One region of the Mesorhizobium sp. WSM4816 genome, then DNA from elsewhere that is predicted to be linked to it. Evidence: predicted binding sites of a transcription regulator. Region 1 holds the regulator's gene; the other holds the start of a gene.

What was found. Region 1 encodes PhoB, which activates phosphate uptake and scavenging genes when phosphate is short. Its sites were predicted from a motif close to TGTCATNNANCTGTCAT; they were not measured.
Region 2: the regulator PhoB is predicted to act here: its motif matches at 1,649-1,665, upstream of olsB (l-ornithine N(alpha)-acyltransferase).

What each region holds. Positions count from the first base shown of each region.
Region 1 is NZ_JBVVQR010000006.1:180,507-186,267, forward strand. It holds gene AC0L3H_RS10285 (sugar ABC transporter permease) at 1-854, opposite strand, end outside; gene xylF (D-xylose ABC transporter substrate-binding protein) at 995-2,035, opposite strand; gene AC0L3H_RS10295 (ROK family protein) at 2,304-3,551, shown strand; gene phoB (phosphate regulon transcriptional regulator PhoB) at 3,672-4,361, opposite strand; gene phoU (phosphate signaling complex protein PhoU) at 4,378-5,085, opposite strand; gene pstB (phosphate ABC transporter ATP-binding protein PstB) at 5,121-5,761, opposite strand, start outside.
Region 2 is NZ_JBVVQR010000021.1:35,916-41,676, reverse strand. It holds gene AC0L3H_RS21075 (hybrid sensor histidine kinase/response regulator) at 1-1,551, shown strand, start outside; gene olsB (l-ornithine N(alpha)-acyltransferase) at 1,729-2,604, shown strand; gene AC0L3H_RS21065 (trimeric intracellular cation channel family protein) at 2,698-3,330, opposite strand; gene grpE (nucleotide exchange factor GrpE) at 3,449-4,084, opposite strand; gene AC0L3H_RS21055 (hypothetical protein) at 4,324-4,557, shown strand; gene AC0L3H_RS21050 (fatty acid desaturase) at 4,692-5,714, shown strand.

The sequences.
Region 1 (5,761 bases):
TGGGCGATGAACAGCCCGCCTTCGGGGATGGTGATGCCGTTCCGCTGGGCGTATTGGCGAACGATGCCGATCGGCCACGGATAGGAATTGGCGATCCAGACGGCGCCGAGGATGGCGGCGCAGGCGACAACACCCAGCAGGCTCTCCGCCCAGACCGGGCGCAACGGAAACTTGAAGCGCTTGCGCTGCGACCGGCCGTTGAGCAGCATCAAGGCGACGGCCACACAGGCGAGAATGCCGACGATCCAGCTCGCGGTCGCCCCGATCGAGCCACGCGGCCCGCCACCCATCAGTTGGAAGGTGGCATCGAGCGGCGCGACGGTGCGCCCGCTCGTCATCAGCCACGCCATGCCGCGCCAGATCAGCAGGCCGCCCAGCGTCACGATGAAGGCCGGAACCTCGAGATAGGCGATGATGAAGCCCTGAAGCGCGCCGATCATGAGGCCGAGCACCACGCCGGCAGCCAGTGCGATGACCCATATCCAGGGATTTCCGAGCTGGAACCCCATGACGCGGATGAGGAATTCTGCCTGCGCAACGCCCATCACCATGCCGATCACGCCTTCGACGGAGCCGACCGAAAGATCGATGTTGCGCATCACGATGACCAGCACCATGCCGGTCGCCATGATCGCGACCGAGGAAGTCTGCACCGACAGGTTCCAGAGATTGCGCGGCGTGAGGAAAAGCCCACCCGACAGGATGTGGATTCCAACCCAGATGATCAGCAGCGCGCCGACCATGCCGAGCATGCGTATGTCGAGCTCGGTTGCCTTGAGGAAGCGGCCGAAGGGGCTGAGCTCGGATTCACGCGCCCGATCGGCAGCCGGCGTGTTGGAAGTCGCGTCGGTCATGATGTCCTCCCACCGTTGCCGTCTGCCGCGGATGCCGGAAGCAGCATAAACGTTACCCGCGAGACGCGGGAAAACAACTCTTTTGAAAAAAACGCCGCGGCGTGAAACCGCGGCGTCTCAGGTTTTTTGGCGAAGGCGGATCAGTTGCAGACCGGTACAGTGCCCGCTGCCACGCCGGCGCAGACCTCTTCCTGCTGGATCCAGCCGGCGTCGATGACGACGTTGAGATTGTCCTTGATGATGGCAATCGGCGTCAGGAACAGCGACTTGACGACATTGCCGCCGGGCGTGGTGAAGTCCTTGACGCCGGCAATATCTGTCATCGGCTTGCCGTCGGCCAGCTGCGAGGCGATCTCGGCAGCGTTCTTGCCGAGCTCGCGCGCGTCTTTCCACACCGAGACGGTCTGCGTGCCGAGCGCGATGCGGTTCAGCGCGGCATGGTCGCCGTCCTGGCCCGAAACCGGGACGGATCCGGCCAGGCCTTGCGCCGTCAGCGCCGCGACGACGCCACCGGCGGTGCCGTCATTGGCGGCAACCACCGCATCGACCTTGTTGTCGTTGGCGGTCAGGAACTGTTCCATGTTCTTCTGGGCGTTGGCGGGAAGCCAGCCGTCCGTATAAGCCTCGCCGACATTCTTGATCTTGCCGCTGTCGATGGCATCCTTGAGCACTTCCATGGAGCCGGCGAACAGGAAATCGGCATTCGGGTCGGCGCCCGAGCCCTTGATGAAGACGTAATTGCCTTCCGGCGCCACCTTGAACACTTCGCGGGCCTGCATGCGGCCGACTTCCTGGTTGTCGAAGGTCAGATAGAAGACGTCCTTGTTCTCGATCAGCCGGTCATAGCCGACGACCGGAATGCCTTCGTCCAGCGCCTTCTGCACCGCCGGACCGATGGCCGAGGCATCCTGCGCAAGGATGATCAGCGCGTTGGCGCCCTGCGAGATCAGGCTTTCGACGTCGGTCAGCTGCTTGCCGGGATTGGACTGAGCGTCAGCGGAGATATATTTGTCGCCGGCGGCCTCGATCGCCGCCTTCATGGCGGCTTCGTCGGTCTTCCAACGCTCTTCCTGGAAGTTCGACCACGAAACGCCAATGACCTTGTCCTTGGCCTGCGCGGCCGACGCGAGCGTCAGCGACATAGCGACCCCCGCCAAAATGGCGGCTGCGAATCTCTTCATGATATTCCTCCCTGCGCCGCGTAGGGCGCGACCAACTGGCCCGAAGGCCGGCACAAAGGCTCTATTTTTTCGAGCCTCGAAAAAATACTGGTCCAACGCCGAAGCACTGTCAACACCAATTCTGATGGATTTTGACGTCCTCTCGCGCTTTTTTTCGATGCTCGGAATAAATAATGACAGCCCCTTCTGCTTCTGCCAGTATTTGTCGGACATTACCACGACGGCTTCCGATTCATGAGCGGCCGCGGCAATGAGGAGGAAACAAAAAATGTCGGTGGGAATCCGTCATGACGATCTGCGCCGGCGCAACCGGGCGATGGTGATTTCGGCCGTGCGCCGGGCAGGCCAGCCGTCGCGGACCGAGATCGCCGCGACCACCGGCCTCAGCCATTCGACCATATCGGCGATCTCTGCCGACCTGATCCAGGAAGGCATCCTGGCCGAGAGCAAGGCGAGCGAGACGGTTTCGCTGAAACGCGGCCGGCCGCAGGTCGGCCTCAGCCTCAATCCGCAAGCCGCTGCGGTGTTGGCCGTCGTGTTGTCGCTGAATTTCCTGTCGGTCGCCGTCATCGATTATGCCGGACAAGTGGTCGCCGAGGACCAGCGCCGGCTGGACACGCTGACCATGTCGCGCGACGCGCTGATCGGCGAAAGTGTCGCCATCGTCCGACGCCGGCTCGAAGATCCCGACCTCGATGTCCAAAGCGTCGCCCGCATCGCGCTGGCGATCCAGGGCATCACCGATTCCCACGCGCGCGCCATGTTGTGGTCGCCGATCACGCCGCAGACGAACATCGCCTTCGCCGACATTCTGGAACGCGAGTTCGGCATCCCGGCCATCATGGAGAACGACTGCAACATGATGGCCGTGGCGCTGCGCTGGCGCCACCCGGATCGCTACCGCGACGATTTCATCGCCATCCTGCTCTCGCACGGCATCGGCATGGGGCTGGTGCTGAAGGGCGAGCTGTTCACCGGCACCCACTCCTCGGGCGGCGAATTCGGCCACATGATCCATCGGCCGGGCGGCGCGCTTTGCCGCTGCGGGCGGCGCGGCTGCGTCGAGGCTTATGCCGGCAACTACGCCATCTGGCGCAACGCAAGGCTGTTGAGCGAGAACGCCGAGCCGGTCGCCGATGTCAGCGACGCCGAGATGCGGGCACTGGCGGCCCGGGCGCGCGAGACGGACGGACCGGAGCGCGAAGCCTACCGCAAGGCCGGCGAGGCGCTCGGCTTCGGGCTCGGCAGCCTGTTTGCGCTGATCGATCCGGCGCCGGTGGCCATGGTCGGCGCCAGCGCTGCCGCCTTCGACCTGATCGAGCCGGCGCTGCGCGAGGCCATCGCCCAGACCGCCGGCGGCCAGCATTCGGGTTCGATTTCCTTCGACACCGAGCCGAACGAGTTGCCGCTGATCCGCGAAGGCTGCGCCATGCGGGCGCTAAGCTTCGTCGACCAGGAGATTTTCGCGCCGAGCATCCAGGCACGAGCCGGCTCGGTCGGAAAGAACGTGGCTTGAAGGATTCCCGGGTCGCGACTTGGGGTGTGTTGAGATTCAGGTCAGGCCGAGTCGAGAATGGTGGGTTCCGAGATCCGGAGCGGAGCGTACTTTGGGGTACGCCGGAAGCGCAGGTATCAGCTAGTCTTCCCTGATCGCATAGCCGGCGCCGCGGATGGTGCGGATGACATCGGGCATGCGACCATTGTTGACCGCCTTGCGCAACCGGCCGACATGGACGTCCACGGTGCGCTCGTCGATGTAGATCGTCTCGCCCCAGACATTGTCGAGCAACTGGCTGCGCGAGAAGACCCGGCCCGGGTGGCGCATCATGAATTCGAGCAGCCGGAATTCGGTCGGCCCGAGCCGGATCTCGCTCTTCTTGCGATAGACCCGGTGCGATTCACGATCGAGCATGATGTCGCCGACCTTGAGCACGCTGGACAGCACTTCCGGCTTGGCGCGGCGCAGCAGCGCCTTGACCCTGGCCATGAATTCCGGTGTCGAGAACGGCTTGACCAGATAGTCGTCGGCTCCGGTCGAAAGGCCGCGCACCCGGTCGCTCTCCTCGCCGCGAGCGGTCAGCATGATGATCGGCAGCCGCTCGGTTTCGGGGCGCACCCGAAGCCGCCGGCAAAGCTCGATGCCGGAAACCGCCGGCACCATCCAGTCGAGCACCAAAAGATCGGGCACGTTTTCCTGCAGCCGGATTTCGGCCTCGTCGCCGCGCGTCACCACCTCGACCTGATAGCCTTCGGATTCCAGATTATAACGGAGGAGGACGCCCAGCGGCTCTTCATCCTCCACCACCATGATGCGCGGCGCGATCATCGGCCGGTCACTCCTGTCATGTCGCCGGCGCCGACATCGTCGTTTCGTCGAGCTTCGGGCGATCCGCCGGCAATTGCTGCCCGGTCACGACAAAGTAGGCGTTTTCGGCGATGTTGGTGACGTGATCGCCGATACGCTCGAGATTCTTGGCGCAGAACAGAAGGTGCGTGCAGGCGGTGATGTTACGCGGATCCTCCATCATGTAGGTCAGGAGCTCGCGAAAAACCGCCGTGTATTTCACGTCGATCTTCTGGTCGTCGGCGCGCAGTTCCTTCAACGCGCCGGCATCGCGCGACACATAGTGCTCGACCACGCCGCGCAGCTGCACAAGAACGAGGTCCGCCATCGCGTCAATACCGTGCGACAGATTACGCGGCGTCGCGCTCTGCCCGACTGCGCTGACCCGCTTGGCTATGTTCTTGGCCAGATCGCCGATGCGCTCGAGATCGCCCGCCATGCGGATTGCGCCAACCACGGCGCGCAGATCCTGCGCCATCGGCTGCCGCTTGGCGATCAGCGTGATGGCGCTGTCGTCGAGCTCGCGCTGCCGCGCATCCATGATGGCGTCGTCCGAGACGACGCGCTGCGCCATCGCATTGTCCGACGCAAGCAGCGCGCGGATCGAGGCCGCTACCATTGCGGCGGCGAGCTCGTCCATGTCGCGGATCAGCCTGTCGATGTGCTCCAGTTCCTCGTCGAAAGATGCGACGGTGTGTTCACCCATGGTGCTGTCCTCGTGTTCGAAATTCGCCGGACCGCTCAGCCGAACCGGCCGGTGATGTAGTCCTGGGTGCGCTTGTCGTCGGGGTTGGTGAACATCTTGTCGGTCGCGCCCTCCTCGACCAGATAGCCGAGATGGAACATCGCCGTGCGTTGCGACACGCGCGCCGCCTGCTGCATCGAATGGGTGACGATGACGATCGTATAGTTCTGGCGCAGTTCGTCGATCAGTTCCTCGACGCGGGCGGTGGCGATCGGATCGAGCGCCGAACAGGGCTCGTCCATCAGGATCACTTCCGGCGACACGGCGATGGCGCGCGCAATGCACAGGCGCTGCTGCTGTCCGCCGGACAGGCCGGTACCCGACTCGAGCAGGCGATCCTTGACCTCGTTGAACAGGCCGGCCTTCTTCAGGCTCGATTCGACGATGCCGTCCAACTCGGCCTTGCTCCTGGCCAGGCCGTGGATGCGCGGACCGTAGGCGACGTTTTCGTAGATCGACTTCGGAAACGGGTTCGGCTTCTGGAACACCATGCCGACGCGAGCTCGCAGCTCGACGACATCGATTTTCGGGTCGTAGACATCCTCGCCGTCGAGCGTGATCTTGCCGCTCACCCGCGCGATATCGATGGTGTCGTTCATTCGGTTCAGGCAACGCAGGAACGTCGACTTGCCGCAGC
Region 2 (5,761 bases), on a different contig from region 1:
CGAGCCGAATATGCAAGCCAGGCCAAATCGCGCTTCCTCGCCACCGTCAGCCACGAGATCCGCACGCCGATGAACGGCATCATAGGCATGGCCAAGCTGCTGGCGGACACCGGGCTCTCGCCGCAACAACGGACCTATGTCGGCGCCATCTCGACCTCGGCCAGCGCGCTGCTGGCGCTGATCGAGGACCTGCTCGACTATTCCAAGATCGAGGCCGGCCGCTTCGATCCCGAACCGCAGCCAATGTCGGTGCGCGAGATCGCCGACAACATCGTGGAACTCCTGGCGGCGCGTGCCTTCGCCAAGAACATCGGCCTTGGCTGCCATGTCGAACCCGACGTGCCGCAGATGATATCAGCCGATCCTGGAAGGGTCAGGCAGGTGCTGCTCAACCTCATCGGCAACGCCATCAAGTTCACCGACAGCGGCGGCGTGTTGGTGAGCATCGCTCGTGCCCGCACCGAAACCACCGACCGCATAGGCTTCACCGTCACCGACACCGGTCCCGGCCTGCACGAGGACGACCTGGAGCGCATCTTCGAGGAATTCGAACAGGCTGACGGCACGTCGACTCGCGCGCATGGGGGCGCCGGGCTCGGTCTTGCCATCTCCAGGCGCCTGGTGATCGCCATGGGCGGCACGATCTCGGTGTCGAGCCAGCTCGGCCAGGGTTCGGAATTCGTCTTCGAAATCCCTGCAATATCGGCCACCGAGCCGCCGCAGAGCCGTCGAGATGCGCTGTCAGGGCGGCGCGCCGTGATCCTGTCGAAGAACGCCATCGAGGCCGACGCCATCGCCCGCACCATCCGCGCCAATGGCGGCAAGGTCGATCTGGCCACCACCGCCGCCCAGGCAGCGTCCTTCGCCGAAGGCTGCGACGCGCTTTTGGTCGATGCGGCCATGGAGGAAGGCGACGGCAGGTTGCTCAAACGCCTTCGCCAGAGCGGCTTTGCCGATTGCGAGGCGATCACACTGATCGCGCCAACCGACCGCGGCATGCTGGGCGAGTTCCGCGCCAGCGGATACGCCACCTTTCTGGCAAGGCCGGTGCGTGGCGAAACGTTGCTTCGCGTGCTTTTGACCAGCAGCGTGCCTGCCCTCACCCAGCCGCAGCCGGAAAAGCGCGGCGCACCAACCGCCCGCGCCATTGGCGGCCGGCGGCGGGGCCTGTCCGTGCTGATCGCCGAGGATAACGACATCAACGCCATGCTTGCCCGTGCCACGCTGCTGAAGGCCGGGCATCGCGTGAAACTGGTCGGCAACGGCAAGGCCGCCGTCGAGGCCATCACCGGCACCGACCATAAGTATCGCTTCGACGTGGTGCTGATGGACCTGCACATGCCTGTCATGGACGGGCTGGACGCGATCGCCGCCATCCGCCGGCACGAGGAGGAAACCGCCGTGTCGCCGGTTCCGATCATGGTGCTATCGGCGGACAGTCAGGAAACGACCCGCCACGCAGTGCTCGCCCATGGCGCCAGCGGCTTCGTCACCAAGCCGCTCGACCCCGACGCGCTTGTCCATGCGGTCGAGGGTCACGTGGCCGCTTGATCCGCCGGCTGTCCTTGCCTGGCTTACCTGCAGAACATAGCCGGTTGAAGGGTTGCCCAGCCGACGAAGTATTGCCGGCAGGGCCGTATCACGGTACTGTCACAATCCTGTTGCACCTACGCCGTATCCCCGTGCCAAGAGGGATGGCTCGAAGGAGAATCACTCGTGCATACAGTTATGCCGGAATGTGACGCTCGGCCGAACGCCAGGGGTGCTTTGCTCACCGGGCGCAACGTCGATGCTGTCATAAAAGGCGAAGCGCTTGGCCGTATCGGCAACCTCGAAGTGCGGCTCGCACGCAACGAGGCCGAGATCGCCGCCGCGCAGGAAGTGCGCTACCGGGTGTTCTATGACGAGCTCGGCGCCAGGAAAACCCTGTTTCAGGTGCAGGACCGCCGCGACGCCGACCATTTTGATCCGCTCTGTGATCATCTGCTCGTCTTCGACACCTCGCTGTCCGGTCCCGAGCATCGCCGCATTGTCGGCACCTACCGCCTGTTGCGGCAGGAGATCGCGGCAGCGGCCGGCGGCTTCTATTCCGAGGGCGAGTTTGAGCTGACCAAGCTTATCGCCCGCCATCCCGGCCAGCGTTTCCTTGAACTCGGCCGCTCCTGCGTCTTGCCGGAATACCGCTCGAAGCGCACCATCGAGGCGCTCTGGCAAGGTATCTGGGCCTATATCAACCATTATGGGATCGGCGTGATGACCGGTTGCGCCTCGTTCCCCGGCACCGTGCCGGCGGCACACGCCGAAGCGCTGACCTATCTCGCCCATCACTGCCGGACGAATTCGGCCTGGGACGTGCGCGCCGTCGCCGGCCGCTACTGTTCCATGGATTTGATGCCGATCGAGGCGGTCAACGCCAAGGCCGCGATCGCGGCGATGCCACCGCTGGTCAAGGGCTATCTGCGCGTCGGCGCGCGCATCGGCGACGGCTGCGTCATCGACCGCGAATTCTCGACGGTCGACGTGTTCGTGGTGATGCCGGTCAAGGAGATCGGCGCCCGCTACGTCAGCTATTATGGCGGGGAAGCCCAGCGCTTCGCCGCCTGAGATTCCAATGAATAGCGAATAGGGAGTAGCGAGTAGCGGGAGTTCCGCCAATTCGCTGCGGATCGTTGTCCCTATTCGCTACTCGCCCTCATTTCACGGAATATCTTCCGGCCGCCGGCCGGGCCGGCTCTTGTAGGACGGAAAGGCCCAGCCGAACTTAAGCGCGCCGCCACGCACGCAGAAAGCGGCTATGAAGCCCACTAGGCCCGAGGCGAGCGGCGGCAGTCCGGCGAGATCGCCTGTTGTAAACAGGATGGCGCCCGCAAGGGCGGCGGTGACATAGATTTCTGGTCTCAAGAGCACCGAAGCCTCACCGGCCAGCAGGTCGCGCAAGATCCCGCCGAACGTGGCAGTGAGCACGCCGGTAACAACGGACACGACCGGCGAGCCGGTGATGGCCAGGCCCTTGGCGGCACCCATCACCGAAAACGCGGCGAGGCCGACGGCGTCGAGCCAGAGCAGTAATTTCCAGCGGGATTCGAGACGGTGCGCCCCGAAAAAGACAAGCATCGCCACCACCGCGCAGATCAGCACATAGCCAGAGCTGGTAACCCAGAAGACCGGCAGATTGAGGATGACGTCACGAAACGTGCCACCGCCGATGCCGGTGACGCTGGCCAGGAACAGAAATCCGATGATGTCGAGCTGCTTGCGCGAAGCGGCCAGCGCACCGGTCGCCGCGAAGACGGCGACACCGGCATAGTCGAGAAGCTCGATCGGGTTCAAGGGCATAGCGGAGTAGGAGAGCGGGTGAATAGGGATGTATGAATAGCACGAAGCCGGACGATTGGTACGGCTCCTTTACCCTATGCCCCTACTGCTCCTACTGCCCTATTCCCTTAACTTACGCATCCTTCTCAGCTTGCTCATTCACCGGCCCTGGCTCGACCGGCGCTTCGCTTGCCACATGCTTGGGACCGCCCTTGGCAACGCCGACCATGGCCGGCCGCAGCACCCGCTCGCCGATCGAATAGCCGGGCTGCACGACCTGGACCACCGTGTTGGCCGGCACCTCCGGATTGGGCACCTCGAACATCGCCTGATGGAAATTCGGGTCGAATTTCTCGCCTTCCGGCTCGAGCTTCTTCACTCCGTGCCGCTCGAGCGCCGATAGCATGGCGCGCTCGGTGAGCTCGACGCCCTCGATCAGTGACTTCAAACCGGCATCACCTGACGCCTTGGACTCAGCCGGGATCGCATCCAGTGCGCGGCGCAGATTGTCCGATACCGACAGCATGTCACGGGCGAAATTGGCAACCGCATAGGCGCGTGCATCGTGCACGTCACGGGCGGTACGGCGACGCAGATTCTCCATCTCGGCTGCGACGCGGAGCGCGCGGTCCTTCAACTCGTCGTTTTCCTTCAGCAGCCGCACAAGCGCTTCATAGTCGCCGTCGGCGCTGCCTTGCGTGTGTTCGGTGGCAGCCCCGGCCGTCTCGGCTTCATCGGGCGCGCGTTCGTCTTTTGCCTGGTCGCTCATCGCCGTTTCCCGTCATTTCAAATGATGTGGATTTTGTGCCCGATATCGAGGTTTGGCGGCCAAAAATCAAGGGGCAAGCGATACTGGACAGGCCGCTCGCGCTTTTGACGACGCATCATGGAGACCTTTCGATATTAATTCAAATTTTACTGTAACCACCGGCTTTGCTTGCCAAGATGCTGCGATGGGGGAACCATTCGTCTGCTGGAAGAGTTTCGAAACCGACACAGGATTTTGAGATGGCGACCCGCAACGACGGCGACCGTAAGAATGGCGCCCCCAACGATGACGAAAGACGTGAAAGGCTGGCGGCCGGCATCAGGCGCCAGTTCGGCACGGAGGCAACGATGCACTTTCTGCGCGCGTTGCCGGCGTTCCGGACGGAGAACGACATTCCCGATCGTTTCAGGGAATTGCTTGACCGCCTGGACGGCATCGAAAGCAGCGTAGCCGCCGGTGGCAACCGGCGATAGACAACACACACGCCTGTCGCTGCGCGTCATTGGCATGCCTTTTGCCGCAGCTTGCGCGTCGCGCGACAATTACCCGCAGTAACTTTGCGTGATGCCTGGCTTGCGGCGACGAAATGGTCCGTCTATGCTTCCTGATGAACATGATTTCCCCCGAAGCTGTAGCGAACAGCAAGCGTGCCTGGTTGAAGATCCTGGCGCGCTACAAGAAACCTGACAGGCGGCGCAGCGCCGTCGAACTTGCCATCACCCTCATCCCCTTTGCCACGCTGTGGGCACTGTCCTCGGCTGCCTATGCCTATGGCCATTGGTGGGGTCTGATCCTCATCCTTCCGGCCGCCGGCTTTCTGGTGCGGATCTTCATGATCCAGCACGATTGCGGCCACGGTTCCTTCTTCGCCAACCGCACCGCCGACGACTGGATCGGCCGCGGCCTGGGCATCCTGACTTTGACGCCTTACGATTGCTGGCGACGTGCCCACGCAACCCATCATGCCAGCGCCGGCAATCTCGATGAGCGCGGCACGGGCGACATCAGGACGCTGACTGTTGCCGAATATCGGCAAATGTCCTGGCGGGGCCGCCTTGCCTATCGTCTCTATCGCCATCCGCTCGTCATGTTCGGCCTCGGCCCCATTTGGCTTTTCATCTTTGAGCAGCGACTGCCGGTCGGCATGATGCGAGGCGGCCTCACGCCCTGGGTGTCGTCAATGGCCACCAACGTGGCCATCGCGGTTGCGGCCGCCGCCCTCATCTGGTTCGTCGGCCTCGAAGCGTTCCTGGTTGTCCACTTGCCCATCGTCGTTCTCGCCGGCTCCGCCGGCATCTGGCTGTTCTACGTCCAGCACCAGTTCGAAGAGACAGAGTGGGCAAAGGACTCCGAATGGGAGTTCCAGCATGCGGCCCTGCACGGCTCGTCCTATTATGACCTGCCGCCGGTACTGAACTGGTTCACCGGCAATATCGGCGTCCATCACGTGCACCACCTCTCCGCCAAGGTGCCGTGCTATCGTCTGCAGGAGGTCCTGAGGGACTATCCGGAACTGCGCGAAATCGGCCGCGTCACGCTTCTCGACAGCCTGCGCTGCGTCAAGCTGGCGCTGTGGGATGAGAGCCGCAGCAAGCTGGTGTCGTTTCGCGAAGCGCGGATGACTGCGTAAAAGCATCACCCGAAAATCGAAATCGATTTTCGGAAGGATCATGCGCA